Regions from separate parts of the Sphingomonas sp. 1185 genome, predicted to be linked through region 1. Evidence: riboswitches for the same ligand, from Rfam matches in the RefSeq annotation. Region 1 holds a riboswitch; the other holds the start of a gene.
The links. Region 1 has a riboswitch for cobalamin ahead of ABIC44_RS15355 (HoxN/HupN/NixA family nickel/cobalt transporter). Riboswitches for the same ligand answer to the same signal wherever they lie in the genome.
Positions count from the first base shown of each region.

Region 2: linked by a shared signal. The riboswitch ahead of ABIC44_RS18790 (putative oxygenase MesX) and the one ahead of ABIC44_RS15355 (HoxN/HupN/NixA family nickel/cobalt transporter) in region 1 are both predicted to bind cobalamin.

Region 1 is NZ_JBEPKL010000026.1:36,577-45,553, forward strand. Features, by position in the region: gene secD (protein translocase subunit SecD) at 1-1,020, opposite strand, end outside; gene yajC (preprotein translocase subunit YajC) at 1,025-1,375, opposite strand; tRNA gene ABIC44_RS15345 (tRNA-Pro) at 1,568-1,644, shown strand; gene ABIC44_RS15350 (septal ring lytic transglycosylase RlpA family protein) at 1,776-2,342, opposite strand; cobalamin riboswitch at 2,452-2,653, shown strand; gene ABIC44_RS15355 (HoxN/HupN/NixA family nickel/cobalt transporter) at 2,819-3,889, shown strand; cobalamin riboswitch at 3,912-4,112, shown strand; gene cobW (cobalamin biosynthesis protein CobW) at 4,294-5,331, shown strand; gene cobN (cobaltochelatase subunit CobN) at 5,336-8,722, shown strand; gene ABIC44_RS15370 (ferredoxin-like domain-containing protein) at 8,719-8,977, shown strand, end outside.
Region 2 is NZ_JBEPKL010000044.1:10,683-19,659, reverse strand. Features, by position in the region: gene ABIC44_RS18805 (pyridoxamine 5'-phosphate oxidase family protein) at 1-548, shown strand, start outside; gene ABIC44_RS18800 (GNAT family N-acetyltransferase) at 545-1,231, shown strand; gene ABIC44_RS18795 (methionine synthase) at 1,492-2,553, opposite strand; gene ABIC44_RS18790 (putative oxygenase MesX) at 2,550-3,533, opposite strand; cobalamin riboswitch at 3,660-3,882, opposite strand; cobalamin riboswitch at 4,025-4,224, shown strand; gene ABIC44_RS18785 (acyl-CoA thioesterase) at 4,331-5,053, shown strand; partial or broken gene ABIC44_RS18780 (hypothetical protein) at 5,036-5,149, opposite strand; gene ABIC44_RS18775 (OsmC family protein) at 5,540-6,745, shown strand; gene ABIC44_RS18770 (TonB-dependent siderophore receptor) at 6,822-8,977, shown strand, end outside.

The DNA.
Region 1 (8,977 bases):
CAGCTGGTTGGCGGTGTCGACGGTGAAGTTGCCCATGATCTGGGCGCGACCGCCCAGGATCGGTTCGTTGATATTGGGCGCCGACAGCACCTGGCCATCGAGGATGATAGCGAACGGCTTGCCGGTATTTTCCTGCGTGATCCGCGCGAACTTGCGACCGCCCTGCGCGTCGAAGGTGATCGCCACCTGCGGCGCGTTGGTCTGCTGGTCGAAGGTCTGCTGCGCGTCGATCAGCTGGTCGCCCGAGATGATGACCGGCCGCTTTACCGCGATCACCGGCGCGCCCAGCGGATTACCCGGATAGGGCAGGACCTGGCTGCCGGCGGGGGCGTTGCCCTTGACCACCTCGGCCGGGTTGGCGGTCGTGTCGACCAGCTTGAACTCCAGCTTGGCGGTCTTGCCGATCAGGTCCTTGAGTTGCTGCGGATCCTGAAGCCCCGGCACCTGCACCACGATGCGGTTCGAGCCCTGCTGAAGGATGGTGGGCTCCTTGGTGCCCAGCGCGTCGATGCGGCGACGCACGACCTCGGTCGCGGTCTTCATCGCGGTGTCGACCGCCTGGGTCAGGCCCGCCTGGGTCGGCTTCAGCACGAAGCGCGAGGTGTCGACGACCTGGATGTCCCATTCGCGCTGGCCGGTCATGCCCGCCCCGCCGCCGGTGATCGACAGCAGCCGCTCACGCGCCGCATCGACCTGAGTCGGATCGCGCAGCATGAAGCTGAGCTGTCCGCCGCGGACCGAGATGTCGCCGATCTCGATGCGCGGATTGCCGCGCCGCATCTCCGCCGCCACCTGGTCGCGCATCGTCTCCAGCCGCGAATTGGCCAGGTCGGCGGTGTCCGCCTCCAGCAGCAGATAGCTGCCGCCCGCCAGATCGAGGCCCTTGTTCACGCGCGGGTGCGGAATCGAACCCCAGGTGTTGGTGACGCTCTCGGGCAGAAAGCTCGGGATCGCCAGCAGGCACAGGGCCGCCAGCAGCGCGACGATGGAAGCGACCTTCCAGCGGGGGAAATCCAGCATCGGGTCAGTCGTTCGCGGGCTTGGCGTTCGGATTGACCACGTCGGTCAACGTCGCCTTGACCACCCGGACGCGGACGTTCGGGGCGATCTCGACCTCGACCAGCTGGTCCTCGACGCGGGTCACCTTGCCGACGATGCCGCCCGCCGTGGTGACCTGATCGCCCTTCTTGACCCCCTCGATCGAGGCTTGCAGCGTCTTCATGCGGCGCTGTTGCGGGCGGATCATCAGGAAATAGAAGACCACGAAGACGAGGAGCAGCGGCGCCAGGCTGAGGAACGAGGCGGCGCCGCTCGATGCGGTGGCCCCGGTGGCGGCAGCCATCGCGGCGACTGGGGCGGTGAAGGGAATGAACATTCGGACCCGTCTATGCTGAATGGGCACGGGTACCCGCCGACCGCGAACGATCGACCAGCCCCCATGTCGGATAGCCTGCCCGCTACCATCGCAGGCGAACAGGCGCAATGGAGCGCCGGATGTGGGGTGCGCACTATCTTCACATCAAGGCTTGCATCCTTCGGAAAACCCGCCTAGAGGCCGCCGCTCGGTCGGGGCGTAGCGCAGCCTGGTAGCGCATCACACTGGGGGTGTGGGGGTCGCAGGTTCGAATCCTGTCGCCCCGACCAATCTTCTTCCAACATTGGCGGATGACGGCGGAGCGGGCGAAAGCCCGCTCTTTCGTTATGGGCGATATGCCGATCCTCGCCCCGGCGGAGGCGAGGGCCCTTGGCGGCCCTCATCGCCGGGATGACGACATTTACCGCACCGTCATGCCCGCCGCCGCGATCTGCGACAGCAGATTCGCCCGCACAGCATCCGATACCGGCGGCAATGGCCGCGCCGCCTTGCCGTGGCGCAGGCGTTCGCGGTCCTTCTCGTCCGGCTCCACCCGCCGCACCCGTACTGCCGCCTTGCCGACCGCGCGCAGGCCGAGCTGTTCGGCGGCACCGCGCGACAGGTCGATGATCCGCGACGATCCCGCGAACGGCCCGCGATCATTGACCCGCACGATGATCCGCCGCCCCGTGTCCAGCGCCGTCACCTCGACATAGCTGGGCAGCGGCAGGGTGGTGTGCGCCGCCGTCGCCCAGCCGGGGCGGAAACGCTCGCCATTCGCGGTGCGCTTGCCCGATTCGTTGCCATACCAGCTCGCATAGCCCAGCATGTCATAGGTCGCGTCCTCGGCGGGCACATAGGTGACGCCGCGCACCGTATAGGGCTTGCCGATCCGCACCGGATAATCGCTGACCGGCCGGTAATTCCCGCCCGAACACGCCGCGACCAGGCACGCCGCCGCCGGCGCCCAGCGGCGCCATCTTCTCACATCCACCATGTGATCCGGATTAAGCCGCGCGTCCGGCCCGATAAAGCGGTTTGCGCCTCCACCCGCCGCAGACTATCCCCGTGCCGACCGGCAACGGCTTTCAGCCCGACCGCCGGTCAATCGCGCCGGTGCCCCTCGGGGCTTGAAACGGGAATGGGGTGAAGATCCCCAGCTGTCCCTGCAACTGTAAGCGGTGAGCGAGCGACGCCGGTCCCTGCGACAGGGGACAGCCACTGGAGCCATCCGGGAAGGCCGTGTCGCGTGCGCTTCGACCCGCAAGCCAGGAGACCTGCCAGTGCGAGTCGCTCTTGCCGCGATCCAGGGGATGGTCACCGGCTGGATATATTGTATCATGCGAGCGACGCCCATCGGCCGAGACGAATCGGCCATCCCGCCCGGCGTGCGTCCGTGGGGTGGGGTGGTGACCGCGACAGCGGAGTTCGGCCCTTGTCGCAATGACGCCGGGGGTATCACCCATGTCCTACCATCATGCCGGAGCGCCGCGCGCCCGGTTGCCGCTGAAGAAGCGGGTCGCGCTGCTGATGGGCGCGCTGGTCTTCGTCAATATCGCCGTCTGGGGCTGGGCGCTGAGCGTCTTCGCGGGCAACAGCCTGATGCTCGGCACCGCTTTGCTCGCCTATAGCCTGGGGCTGCGCCATGCGGTCGATGCCGACCACATCGCCGCCATCGACAATGTCACCCGCAAGCTGATGCAGGACGGGCAGCGACCCATCGCGGTCGGGCTGTGGTTCGCGATCGGCCATTCCGCCATCGTCCTGATCGCGGCGACCACGGTCGCGCTCGCCGCCAGCACCCTGTCCGACTTCGAGGCGTTCGGGCAGAGCGGCGGGACCATCGCCACCATCGTCTCGGCGAGTTTCCTGTTCGCCATCGCGATCATGAACCTCATCATCCTGCGCGATGTCTGGACCCGGTTCCGCCGGGTCGCGCGCGGTGAGCCGATGGCGGAGGCGGATGCTGCGATGATGTTTTCGGGGCAGGGGCCGTTGTCGCGCCTCTTCCGTCCGCTGTTCCGGTTGATCCGCCGCAGCTGGCACATGGCGCCGCTCGGCTTCCTGTTCGGGCTGGGTTTCGACACCGCGACCGAGGTCGCGATTTTGGGCCTTTCGGGCGCACACGCCGCCGACGGCATATCGCTCGGTACGATCCTGGTCTTCCCCATATTATTCGCGGTGGGCATGGCGCTGATCGACACCGCCGATGGGCTGGTGATGCTGGGCGCGTACGAATGGGCGTTCGTCCATCCGCTTCGCAAGCTCTACTATAATATGACGATCACCCTGGTCTCGGCGCTGGTCGCGCTGGTGATCGGCGGCATCCAGGCGACCGCGTTGCTCGCCGAGCGGTTCGGCTGGACGGCGGGGCCGTTCCGCTATGCGGGGGCGCTGTCAGAGCATTTCAACGTGCTGGGCTTCGCCATCGTCGGGCTGTTCGTGATCTGCTGGGGGGCGAGTTTCCTCCTCTATCGCTGGCGCGGGTTCGCCGCGATGGAGGCGCGAATTGCCAAGCCCGGCGCGGCGGGATAAATGCCGCACATCGGGGCCGAAACGCTCCGAAGATCGCGCCGGTGCCCCTTGGGGCTTTGAAACGGGAATGGGGTGCAAATCCCCGGCTGTCCCTGCAACTGTAAGCGGCGAGCGAGCGATGCTGGTGCCCCATCGGAGGCACGGCCACTGGAGCGATCCGGGAAGGCGCATCCGCTCGCTTTGACCCGCGAGCCAGGAGACCTGCCGGCGTCATGGTCGCTCTTGCCTGGACCCAGGGGGTGGTCGGGGCACGGTTCTCCGTCGGGGAGCGACGAAGCCATGCGGCCGGGGCCGCATCGGTCGCCGACACGCGGGGCGGACGCATTCGACAGCGCCCGTCCGTCACCGCTCCGGCGATCGGTCCCGTGTCCGCGCTCGCTCGTCCGGCGCGTCGGAGAAATAGCATGCGTGACCTCAGCAAGGTCCCCGTCACCATCGTCACCGGCTTTCTGGGCGCCGGCAAGACCACGCTCATCAGCCACCTGATCCGCCATGCGGGCGGTCGTCGTCTGGCGGTCGTCGTCAACGAATTCGGCACTTTGGGCGTCGATGGCGACATCCTGCAAAGCTGTGCCATCCCCGACTGCCCGGCGGAGAATATCGTCGAGCTGGCCAATGGCTGCATCTGCTGCACCGTCGCCGACGACTTCATCCCGACGGTCGAAAAGCTGCTGGCGATGGAGCCGCGTCCCGATCACATCCTGATCGAGACCTCGGGGCTCGCGCTGCCCAAGCCGCTGCTCAAGGCGTTCGACTGGCCCGCCATCCGCTCGCGCATCACCGTCGACGGCGTGGTGGCGCTGGCCGATGCCGAGGCCGTCGCGGCGGGCCGCTTCGCCCCCGATCTCGATGCGGTCGAGGCGCAGCGCGCCGCCGACCCCAGCCTGGACCATGAAACCCCGTTGTCCGAGGTGTTCGAGGATCAACTGGCGTGCGCCGACCTTGTCCTGCTGACCAAGGCCGATCTGGCCGGGGTGGAGGGCGTCGCCAAGGCGCGCGCGATCATCGCCGCCGAGGCCCCGCGCCCGCTGCCCATGGTCGAGGCGGTCGACGGCATCGTCTCGGCCGAGATCGTGCTGGGCCTGGAGGCCGCCGCCGAGGACGACATCGCCGCGCGCCCCTCGCACCATGACGGCGCGGACGATCACGAGCATGACGATTTCGACAGCCTCTCGGTGATGCTGGGCGAGGTGGAGAGCCCCGAGGCGATCGCCGCGCGCATCGTCACGCTCGCCGAGCAGCAGGATATCCTGCGCGTAAAGGGTTATGCGGCGGTCGCGGGCAAGCCGATGCGGCTGCTGGTCCAGGCGGTCGGCCGCCGGGTGCGCACCAGCTACGACCGTCCCTGGGGCGCGGGCGAGCCGCGCGGCACCCGGCTGGTCGTCATCGCCGAGCATGACCGGATCGACCGTGCCGCGATCGAGGGCGTGCTGAAGGGCTAGGCGCGTGCATCTCGTCTTTCGCGAGAGCCATGGGCTGGAGGAACAGGCGGTTCCGCAGGATCTGGGGCAACGCCCCGGTGACGTGGTGGTGCTGTCCTTTTCCGACAGCGACCTGAGCGCCTTTGCGGCGGGCTGGCGGGCAGGGGGATTTCCCTGGTCGCTGCGGCTCGCCAATCTGGCGGCGCTGGTCCATCCCCTGTCGGTCGACACCTATGTCGAACAGACGCTGGCGCATGCGAAGGCGATCCTGATCCGGCTGATTGGCGGGGCGGCGTACTGGGAATATGGCCTGCGCGAAGTCGAGCGGCTGGCGCGCGAGCGCGGCATCGCGCTGGCGGTGCTGGCGGCGGATGGGCGGGAGGACCGGCGGTTGATGGCGGCGTCCACCGTGGGTGAGGCGGTGGCGCGGCGGCTGACGGCGCTGTGCGATGCCGGAGGGGCGGAGGCGGCGGCGATGGTTTTGGGCGCTTTGTCGGCGGTGGCGTCGCCTGTGGCCCTTGCCCCTCCCCAACCCCTCCCCCTGCCGGGAGAGTGGCTTTCGCTCGACACGACTGCCCCGGGCACGCCCCTCCCGCAGGCGGGAGGGGATGGGGGAGGGCCCTATCCACAAACGACGTCGCTTGCGGCATTGCCCCTCCCCAACCCCTCCCCCTGCCGGGAGAGGGGCTTTAAGATGCCAAGCGTTGGAGGCTGGTCGCCGGAAGGTCTGAGTTGCCCTGCAACCGCACTGACCAACGTCACCCGCCCCCGCGTCCTCATCACCTTCTACCGCGCCTATCTCGCCTCCGCCGATCTGGAACCCATCGCCGCCCTCCACGCCGCCCTGACCGAACGCGGCTTCGACCCTGTGGCGCTGTTCGTCCCCTCGCTGAAAGCCGAAGGCGCAGGCCCGTGGATCGCGCGCTGGGTGAAGGCGCTCACCCCCGCCGCGATCGTCAATGCCACCGCCTTCTCCGCACGCGGCGAGGACGACACCACGCCGCTCGACGGGGCGGGCGTGCCGGTGTTCCAGATCGCGCTCGCGACCAGCGACCGCGAGGGTTGGGCGGGTTCGGCGCGGGGCCTGTCGCCCGCCGACCTCGCCATGCACGTCGTCCTGCCCGAGATCGACGGACGGCTGTTCGCAGGGGTCATCAGCTTCAAGCAACCCGGCGAGCGCGACCCCGATTTCGACATCGCGCTGCGTCTCCACCGCGCCGAGCCCGCGCGGATCGCCGCCGTGGCGGACAAGGTTGCGGGCTGGGCGAGGCTGGCCACGACCCCGGCGGCGGAGCGTCGGCTGGCGATCCTGCTGTCCACCTATCCGGGCAAGGACTGGCAGGCGGCGCATGCGGTCGGGCTGGACGGTTTCGCCTCGACCGAGGCCATCCTCGGCGATCTGCGCGAGGCCGGTTATGATGTGGAAGCCCCGTCGGATTTGCCCGCCGCGTTGCTCGCCAACCGAATCGCATGGCCGGTGGCGGCGTATCACGACGCACTTTCCACATTACCCGAAGCGTTGCGCGCCGATCTGTTCGAAAGCTGGGGCGCGGTCGAGCAGGATCCGCTGGTCGAGGGCGACGCCTTCCACTTCCCCGCGCTGGCGCTGGGCAAGGCGATCGTCGCGCTCCAGCCCGAACGCGGCCGACCGAGCGCACGGGGCGAGGATTATCACGACCTGTCGCGCTGTCCCCGCCACGCCTATGTCGCCTTCTATCTCTGGCTCCGCGCGCAAGCGATCGACGCGCTGGTCCATGTCGGCGCGCATGGCACGTTGGAGTGGCTGCCCGGCAAGGCGGTCGCGCTGTCAGACGCCTGCTGGCCCGAGGCGCTGGCCCGTGACTGGCCGGTCCTCTATCCCTTCATCGTCAACGATCCGGGCGAGGCGGCGCAGGCCAAGCGGCGGCTGGGCGCGGTCACCCTCGGCCATGTCCCCCCGGCGCTGGTCCAGGCGGAGACGGGCGCGGGGCTGGGGCGGCTGGAAGCGTTGCTCGACGAATATGCCAATGCCGATGGCCTCGACCCCGCGCGCCGCGACCGGCTGCGCGGGTTGATCGCGGAGGAGGCGGACAGCGTCGGGCTGGGCGAGACGCTGGGGCTGGCGGGGGCGGAGGATCCGCTCGCCCGGATCGACGCCTTTGTCTGCGATGTGAAGGACAGCCAGTTCGGCGAGGGGCTCCATGTCTTCGGGCGCGGCGAACAGGGCGCGGCCGAGCGGGCCGGGCTGCTGGCGGGGCTGGACGGACGACGGGTGGCGGCGGGGCCATCGGGTTCGCCCTACCGGGGCCGCGCCGATGTGTTGCCGACGGGCCGCAACCTCTATGCCATCGATCCGCGCGCGGTGCCGAGCCGCGCCGCGCAGGCGCAAGGGGTCAAGCTCGCCGAGGAACTGGTCCGGCGGCATATGCAGGAGGAGGGCGATCACCTGCGCACCCTGATCGTCGATCTCTGGGGATCGGCGACGATGCGTACCGCGGGCGAGGAATTCGCCATGGCGCTCCATCTGATCGGGGTCGAGCCGCTATGGGACCATCGCTCGGAACGGGTGACGGGGTTCGAGGTGATGCCGCTGATGCGCTTCGACCGGCCGCGCGTCGATGTGACGTTGCGCGTGTCGGGGCTGTTCCGCGATGCCTTTCCGCATCTGGTCGCATTGTTCGGGCAGGCGGTGCGGGCTCTCGGCCAGCGTGACGAAGAGCCCGAATGGAACCCCTATGTCGGGCAGGCGACACCGCGCGTCTATGGCCCCGCGCCGGGCCGTTATGGCATCGGGCTGGACCCGGAGGCGGGCTATGACGAGGCCGCGCGGATCGCGGTGGGGCAAAGCTGGCTCGCCGCCTCCACCACCGCGCTCGACGATGGCGACCGGCGCGACGCGGCCGGGATCGCCGCGCGGGTGGCGGGGGCACAGGCCTTTGTCCATGTCCATGACCTCCCCGAAAGCGACCTGCTGCTGGCGGCGGACTATGCCGCGCATCAGGCGGGCTTCGCGGCGGCGCGGGCGGCGCTGGGTGAGGGGGCGGCGTCGCTCTATCATCTCGACACGCGCGATCCGGCCAGCCCCAGGGCGCGGACGCTGGCCGAGGAGATCGCCCGCACCGTCCATGCCCGCGCCGCCCATCCGCGCTGGGTGGCGGGAATGATGGCGCATGGCTTTCGCGGCGCGGCGGAGATCGCGGCGACGCTCGACCATCTGGGCAGCTTCGCGCATCTGGCGGACGTGGTGCCTGCGTCGCTGATCGACTTGTATTGGGACGCGACGCTGGCCCGTGACGAGGTGCGCGACTTCATGGCGCAGGCGAACCCGCAGGCGCTGGCGGCGATGGAGGCGCGGTTTGCGGCGCTTCATGCGGCGGGGCTGTGGCGGACGCGGCGCAACTCGGTGCTGGCGATGCTGGACGGCGCGGCATGAGCGGGTTCGTGGTCAAGGGCTGGTGCCCCGATGCGTGGCGGCCGATGATGGCGGGCGACGGCCTGTTGGTCCGGGTCCGCCCGCCGCTCGCCCGGCTGGAGGCGCATCAGGTCGAGGGGCTGTGCGAGGCCGCGAACGCCCATGGCAATGGCCAGATCGACCTGACCGCCCGCGCGAACCTGCAACTGCGCGGCGCGACCGAGCGGAGCTGGCCCCCGATGGTCGAGGCGCTCCGCGCGCTGGGGCTGGTCGATC
Region 2 (8,977 bases), on a different contig from region 1:
TCGGCTATGTCATCGATGGCGAGCCCTATGTCACGCCGACCATCCACTGGCGCGAGGGGGAGCGGATCTATTGGCACGGTTCCGCCGCCAGTCGCTTCCTGCGTCAGGCCGAGGGGCAGCGCGTCTGCCTGACCGTCAGCCATATGGACGGCTATGTGCTGGCGCGGTCGGCCTTCAATCATTCGGTCAACTACCGCTCGGCGATGGTCTTCGGCATCGCGCGGGTCGTCGAGGAACCCGACGCGATCGCCGACGCGCTGCGGCGGTTCACCGACGGCTTGTTCCCCGGTCGCTGGGAGACATTGCGGCCGATGAGCACGCAGGAACTGAAGGCAACCAGTGTCCTGTACCTCGATATTGAGGAAGCCAGCGTGAAGGCACGGGCCGAGCCGCCCGGCGACGGCGACGAGGCGGCGCACCCGGTCTGGGCCGGGGTGCTGCCGATCCGCAGCACCTTCGCCGCACCCGAACCCGCCCCCGAACTGGGCGGGGATATCGCTTTCCCCGCGGGCCTGTCCGCCCTGCTCGCATCGGGGCGGCTACGGTGATCGCCGGTCCCAGGCCGGATCGGACCGACGACCTGCCGCTCGGTGCCGTCGTCACCGGTCCGGCTCCGCCATTGCCGGGGTTCGATATCCATGCCGGTAGCACCGTTACGCTCGAACCGCTCGGGATGGCGCACGCGGCCGATCTCTGGCGTGTCGCGCAAGGGGCGGATCGCTCCTTCACCTATCTGCGCTATGGGCCGTTCGCGACGGAGGAGGCGTTCGCCGCGCATGTCGCGGGATTGTCCGGGATCGGCCGGCAACCCTTCTTCGCCGTGATCCCGCGAGCCAGCGGAACGGCTGCGGGCTGGGCCTCCTTCTGTGATATCGCGCCGGACGATGCTGCCATCGAGATCGGCAGCATCTGGTTCTCACCCGCCCTGCAGCGCACCCGCGCCGCGACCGAAGCAATATTCCTGATGATGAACCATGCCTACGCGCTCGGCTATCACCGGGTCGTCTGGCGCTGCAACGCCCTGAACGTAGCGTCTATCCGCGCTGCCAGCCGCTTCGGTTTCACCCATGAAGGGACATGGCGGTGCGACGGGATCGTGAAGGGCCGTCGTCGTGATACCGCATGGTTCTCCCTCCTGGCGCCTGAGTGGCCTGCACAACGTGATCGTTTCAAGGCCTGGCTCGACGACGACAATTTTGACGAGAATGGCGTCGCCAGGAAGCCGCTTTGAGGGTGATCCGGCCTACCGGTGCTTTTCATTGGAGCGGCGGCCAGCATAGCAGAGGCATTCCTGTTGGGATGGTGAAATGGCAGTTTATCCAGTGTCTCAATATTCTGTTTGATAGGTGTTTTGGGACAAAGGGGTGGGTGATTGTCCGCCAATGTCGATCGCCCGATAGGGCAGCTATGGGCAATCTTGCAGGTGCCACAGGTAGGCGCTTCTCGCCAGCCTGGGACCCATCCCGCGCTGGCGATCCAACACCGCCGTGATCAGCCGAGTATCTCTCGACGTACGATTTCCGCGCCAGCACCCAGCGCCTTCAGCTTGCCCCGTGCGACGTTGCGCGCCAGCGGCGCCATCCCGCAATTGGTCGCGGGCAAGAGCTTGTCGGCATCGACGAAGCGCAGCGCTTTGCGCAGCGTGTCGGCGACCTGTTCCGGTGTCTCGATCGTGTCCGTCGCGACGTCGATCGCACCAACCATCACCTTCTTGCCCCGGATCAGTTCGATCAGGTCCATCGGCACGTGCGAGTTCTGGCATTCGAGCGAGATGATATCGATCTTCGACCTCTGGAGGTTGGGGAAGGTCTCCTCATACTGGCGCCATTCGGAACCAAGAGTCTTCTTCCAATCTGTATTGGCCTTGATGCCATAGCCATAGCAGATGTGGACAGCGGTCTCGGCCTTCAGCCCTTCGGCCGCGCGCTCCAGTGTGGCGATGCCCCAGTCGTTCGCTTCGTCGAAGAATACGTTGAAGGCGGGTTCGTCGAACTGGATGATGTCGACGCCAGCTGCTTCCAGCTCGCGCGCTTCCTCGTTGAGGATGCGGGCGAACTCCCATGCCAGCTTTTCCCGGCTCCGGTAATGGGCGTCGTACAGGGTGTCGATCATCGTCATCGGCCCGGGCAGCGTCCATTTGATCGGCTGATCGGTCTGGGCGCGCAGGAAACGGGCGTCATCGACGAACACCGACGTCGGCCGCGAGACGGCTCCGACGACCGTCGGCACGCTGGCGTCATAGCGGTTGCGGATGCGCACCGTCTCGCGCTTCTCGAAATCGACGCCGTCCAGATGCTCGATGAACGTCGTGACGAAGTGTTGGCGGGTCTGCTCGCCGTCCCCCAGAATGTCGATGCCGGCCTGCCGCTGATCGTCGACTGCCAGGCGCAGCGCATCCTGCTTGCCCGCGACCAACTCTTCGCCCTCCAGCTTCCACGGCGACCACAGGGTCTCAGGCTGGGCCAGCCAGAATGGCTTGGGCAGACTGCCCGCGGTCGTCGTCGGCAACAATGTCGTCATGATGCAAATACCTGTCGTGTGGGTGGGGATCAAAGTCCGCAGGTCGCGGACCAGCGCTGAAGCGCGGGCCAATGCGGCTTGATGAAATGCTCTTCGGCGAATTTGCCCTGCTCGACGGCGAGGCGGCTGCGTTCCTCGCGATCGTAGACGATGCGGGTCAGCGAATAGTCCTGATACCTCAGGCTCGGCTGATAATGCTCCGCCGCGACCGAGTTCGCGTTGTAGATTTCCGGGCGATAGATCTTCTGGAACGTCTCCATCGTCGCGATGGTGCTGGCGAGTTCGAGGTTGGTGTAGTCGCTGACCAGATCGCCGATGTGGTAGAAGGCGAACGGCGCGACGCTGTGTGGCGGCATGAAATACCGCACCTTCATGCCCATCTTCGCAAAATACCGATCGGTGGACGAGAATTTGTCGTTGCGATACTCGACGCCCAGGATCGGATGCACGTTGGCGGTCCGGTGATAGACCCCCTTGCTCGATACGCTGAGGCAGATGACCGGGGGTTTGCGGAAGTGGTCGCGGTAGGCGCTCGATCCAAGGAAATGCTTGAACAGGTTGCCATGCAGATCGCCGAACCCCTCCGGCGCGCCGCCACCCCCGGCCTTCAGGTGATCGGGCAGGACGACGCTGAAGTCGTAATCGCGAATATAGGACGAGAAGTTGTTGCCGATCATGCCATCGCTGCGCTCGCCGCTGATCCGGTCGGTCACGGTGGTGTGCAGGATTTCGATCAGCGGAAACGCTTCGTCGTCCGCGCCGTCCCCGAGCGTGAGCGCGGCCGAGACGATTGTCAGCTCCAGCGTGTATCGATCGCCCCTGGGGTTATCCCAGTGCATCAGCGCGTTGAAGCGGTGGTCGATCATCACCAGCGTGTTGCGCAGATTCTCCTGGCGGCTGTCCCCACGCGCGAGATTGGCGAAGTTGGTGGTGATGCGCGTGTTGTCGGCGGGACGATAATCCTCGTCGAACGGGATATGGCTGATCGAGAATGTGAACCCGCTATTCGTCATGACTCACCCAGGCTTTGCGGGCGGGAGGTCAGGCGAAAGCGCGCAAGGCGTGAACAGGCCCGGATGGCGGCAAGCCACGGACCGTCGCATCAAGCGCGATCCACCGGAGGAACCCCCGTCCGAGGAACGTTATGGCGTCGAAAGGCAGGTCTCCTGGCTCACGGGTCAACGCGGTGGCTCCGGCCTTCCCAGGCTCCTTGCGAGAACCCAGTGACACGAAATGGAGCCGCCACTCGCCGCTTACAGTTGCGGGGGCAGCGCCGGATTCTGCCCCAAAGGACACCACCGGCTTCCCGTCTTAGCCCCATCGCCACGCCTGGGATGGGGAACCTCGACATATCCGTTCAACACCATCAGCCCGATGGAGTCAACGATCATATAAAGATATCTTTATATCTTGATCCCGTTCGAAGCGCCGTCGTGATCGTGTGGCGTCGGTCACGCCATGCGCTGTCGGCCCCCCTGATCTTGACCTGAAGGGACGTTTTCTGCGACCCCGGCACGGTCAAGGTTCCTTTGCCGGATGGCCGAAGGCTAAGACGGGAAATCGGTTCGATGCCGATGCTGCCCCCGCAACTGTAAGCGGCGAGTAGAAATCCCCTCGTGTGTCACTGGCGCCTGGGTGCCGGGAAGGCCGGGGTTTTTATGACGACCTGCAAGCCAAGAGACCTGCCTTCGACGCCATAGCGACCACCGGCGGGGTGCCCGGTCTGGCCGCTGCGTTGCTGCGGGAAGAGGTACACCTCTCCCATTGGCCGCTGGCGTCTGGATGCCCTCGCGAATGGTTGAGGATCAGGATGTCACAGGAATACCGCAGCACCCCCATCCAGCTGATCGACATGCTCTTTCCCGGCGATGCCAATCACCACGGTACATTATTCGGTGGGGTGGCTTTGGAGCACATGGACAAAATCGCCTTCCTGGCAGCGTCTCGTCACGGCCGTGCTGCCTTCGTCACCGCGCCGTCGGAAAAAATTGATTTCGCAGCGCCAGCCAAGATCAGAGACATGGTGGAGGTGACGGGCCATGTCGTGGGGGGCGGCCGGAACTCGCTCGACGTCGAGGTCGAACTGATCGCGGAGGCATCGGTATCGGGCCTACGACGGCTATGTACCCGTGGTCGGTTCACGCTCGTTGCCGTCGGAAGCGAAGACCCTCTGCCCCCGATTGGTGAGACGGTTCCGAGAGATGCGGCGCAGCCGTTGCGAATGGTCGACATGATCTTCCCGAACCAGACCAGCCATTACGGCACCCCCTATGGCGGCGACGCGCTTTGCATGATGGGCACTTCGGCCGCGAAGTCAGCGTCACGCCCGAAGATCACCGGATCGAGCCCATGCGAGATTGCGATCGCGGCCTCGGTGTCCGATCCCACGCTCCCGATCACCGTGGCACCGAGGCGCTTGGCCCAAGAGGGTGGCGAACGCCCCTATCCGCGTCGATCCTTGGCCGTCGGGGAGCGGCGGTGGCAGTTTGACGGTCAACCACGCCGCCACCCACACCAACCCCAGCGCGCCTGAGACGAGGAACGCCGCCTGCCACCCGAATGCGACCGCGAGCGCCGGGATCGCCAGCGGGGTGATGAGCGCACCAATATTAGACGCGGTATCACCGATGCCGAGCGCGATTGACCGATCCTTCTGTTCGAATAGGTGGCAGCGGACTTGACCGCAGCCGGTGTCCCGATCGATTCCGCCGCGCCAAGTATGACTCCGGCTCCGATGAAGCCGGACAAAGTCGCGTCGGCTCTCTACCGCAAGCGTGCAACAGCCCCTCCACGAAGAGGCTTACTCTACCCCACAGCGGATGAGCCATATCCGCTCGAAACCGGTCGAGTGACACCAATCCCTTTTATTCCTACTTGATAGATATGATTTGTTCCGGGAAGCGGGCCGGCGACCTAAGCTTGCCTGGTTCGCGAGGCACTCAGACGGGGCCGCGACGGTCATGCATCGGTCCGGGGAGAGGGCCGCCGCGCCAGATCAGAATCATAGGGGGAACGGCTCATGCCGAACCGATTGCGGCCGCGCGCCGTACGACACGAACGACGGTCGCATCGGGGTGCGATCGCCGTGCTGGCGGGCGTCGCCATGCTGGCAACCGTCCCGTCGCCGACGTTCGCGTCCGAACCGGATGCCGCCCCGTCGCTAGAGCAGGTGCTGGCCCGCCGACGCGCGGCGCAGGCAAGCCCCGATGCGGAGCAGGTCATCGAAACGCGGGCCACGGCGGAAAGCGGTTCGGGCGTACGACGCCTGCGGATCGGCGATTTCCAGTATCTGAGTGATAGCGACCGCGGCTATGCTGGCTATGATCTGGGCGCGGGATCGTGGGACACGTTCGCGGCGGTGTTGGCCAGCGCGCTGGCCGACGAATTCGCGACCCAGGCAGCACGGCGCAAGCTGCCCGTCGACGCGATCGACATCGTCCTGACCAGTCACCCAGACGCCCCCGAAATCGCCCGCACGCGTAAGGTGTCCTATCCCCGCAACCTTGCCTACACCGCCTATATCGCGTCGTCGGCCAGCGACGCCGACCTCGAATCGCTGCGGCAGGATGTCGAACGCGCATCGCCGGTGCTGGCCGCCGTGCGCGATCCGCAGGCGATCGCCCACGGTCCCGTCGGATTGACCGTCAGCGCGGCGCAACCCGATGCCGGTGCGCCGCCCGGACTGCGCGATTTCCTGGTCGAAAAGCGCCAGGCGATCGCGCGACTGGCGCAGGCCGCCGCCGCCGGCACCGCCGCGCCGCCGACCGGGCTGCGCGCCCATGCCCGTATCGAACCGCACAGCGGCCTGCGCACCACCCGGACCGGCAAGGGCAATTACCATATCCTGCACGACAGCCGGGCGGACCGCGCGGGCAATGGCCTCGCCCCGACGGTCGAAGAGCATCTGGTCGGCGTGCTCGCGACCTGCATGACCCATATCTTCGAGATCGAGGCCGCGAAACGCAACATCGTGCTGGATGGCCTGGAAGTGCGCACCCGCGCAGTCCTGCCGCCGCGCGGCGACGGGGCGACGGCGGCCCGGTTCCGCGACATCGCCTATACTGTGGCGATCGCATCGCCCGAACCGGCCGCGCGGATCGATGGATTGCGCGACGCAGTCGAGGCGTCCTGCCCGATCTACAACCTGTTGCGCGATCCGCAGTCGATCGCCGGCCGGATCGTACGCGGCCGGTACGAATCGCAAATGGCCACCGCGGCGCGCTGAAGCGCCCGCACGGTGCACGTCCGCGATCTGCGCCGCAGACGGTGCCCGACATCACATCTTATCCTTGGGGAGAATCATGAAGAACTGCGCCTTTTTGCTGGCGGCGACCGCACTCCTAGCCGCACCGTCCGCCTTTGCCGAACCGCGCGATGGCACACCGCCGCGCGCCGACGCCGCGGAGACGGAGGAAGCGAAGGAAAGTCCCGACAGCGATATCGTCGTTAACGGCCGCAAGCAGCAGAAGGAAATCAGCGGCGGTGCGCTCGGCACCCGCTCGAACCTCGAAACGCCGTTCTCGATCACCAGCGTCGACAGCGACGATATCGAGAAACTGCGCGCGCTGACCACCGCCGACTATTTCGTCGGTGATGCCAGCGTGACCCGCGACGGCGGCAGCCGCTACAACATCCATTCGCAATGGGTGACGGTGCGCGGCGCGGCGGTACGGACCCAACTCTACAACGGCGTACCGCTGCGGGACTCGCAGGGCGCCGACACCCCACCCGAATTCCTCGAACAAGTGCAGTTGCTCAAGGGTGCCGGCAGCTTCATCTATGGCTATGCCGCCCCCGGCGGCGTCATCAACTTCGTCACCAAGAAGCCGACCGAGACGCTGCTCGCAAATATCAGCGTTGGGTGGCAGTCGGCGGCGCTGTTCCGGCAGCATGTCGATATCGGCGACACGGTCGGGCCAGTCGGGTTCCGGCTGAACGCGGTCCAGGAGTTCGGCCGGACCTATGCGGACAGTGAGATTTTGCGTCAGGGCGCGGCGATCGGGCTGCGCGTCGACCTCTCGCCCGATATCGCTTGGCGCACCGATGCGTTTTATCAACGGAACCAGATCGACGGCGCCGAACCCAGCTTCGTGGTCGGCGGCAATGCCAGCCCGGCGGTGCCGACCTACCGCGACCGGGTGGTGCCTGCCCCGGTCAGCGGGCGGACGCGCTTCGCCTCGCGCGATACCTATACCGACGGGCGCCTGTATTCCGCGATCACCAGCCTGACGTGGCAGGTCAACCCCGACTGGTATGTCCGGCTGACCGGCGGACAGGTCGGCAACGACCACCGGCTGCCCTATGAACGCATCATGCTGCTCAACCAGGCAGGGGATTATTCGCTGCGCCTGTTCAACGGGCGCAACGTGTACCGCAACCGACTGGGTTCGGTGTTCGTCGAGGGGAAGTTCGCTACCTTCGGCCTCGCGCACCAGCTCAATCTCGGGCTCGACTGGCGCGACAGCCTCGGCCGTCATGCCGAAAATCTTGCGACCTTTCAGGCGGGCAGCAACATCTTCCGACCCGTCCTCGCCCGCTGGACCTATGACGACCGCCGCGACCTCGAAATCCGGCCGCTGGGCTGGAACGAGGAGAAATCGGCATTCGTCAGCGACACGATCACCATCGCCGACACGGTGTCGGTCATCGCCGGCGCGCGCTACACCGACTATCATTCGCGTGCATGGGCGTGGCGCAGCCAGCAACGTACCAGCGACTATCGCACCGACGGCGTCACGCCGACCTTCGCACTGCTCTATCGCCCCAGTTCGGCGCTGACCTTCTACGGCAGCTATATCCAGGCGCTTTCCGAAGGGACGATCGTCAGTAACCTGTACGACAATGTCGGCGACATCCTGCCCGCGCTGGCCAGTCGCCAGTATGAAGTCGGCGCCAAATGGGAATGGGACCGGTTCTCCGGCGCCGTCGCGCTGTTCCGGCTCGACCGCGGGGCGAACTTCGTCACCGACGACAACCGGCTCGTGCAGGACGGGATCGAACGCTATCAGGGGATCGAGGTGTCGGCGCGGGTCGTGCCCGTCCCCACCGTATCCCTCGGCGCATCGACGACCTTCGTCGACGGCACGCATGAACGGGCCACCAATCGCTGGCTGGTCGGACGGCAACTACACGGCGTCGCGCGGGTAACGGCGGTGTTCGATGCATCCTACGACCCCGCCTTCTTGGCCGGCGTCGGCCTCAGGGCGCTGGTTCGCTATCAGGGCAAGGCCGCGATCTTCAACAACCAGCCCCGCGACTGGACCGTCTATACCCCCGGGGTCTGGCTGGCGACGTTGGGCGGCGACTATCGCTTCCAGCTCGGCGGGCGCGAACTTACGCTGCGCGGACAGGTTCAGAACCTGTTCGACACCCGCTACTGGAACAGCGGTACCAGCACCTGCTGCTATTCGCTGTCGCCGGGGCAACCGCGCACCGCCAGCATCGACCTGAAGGTTTC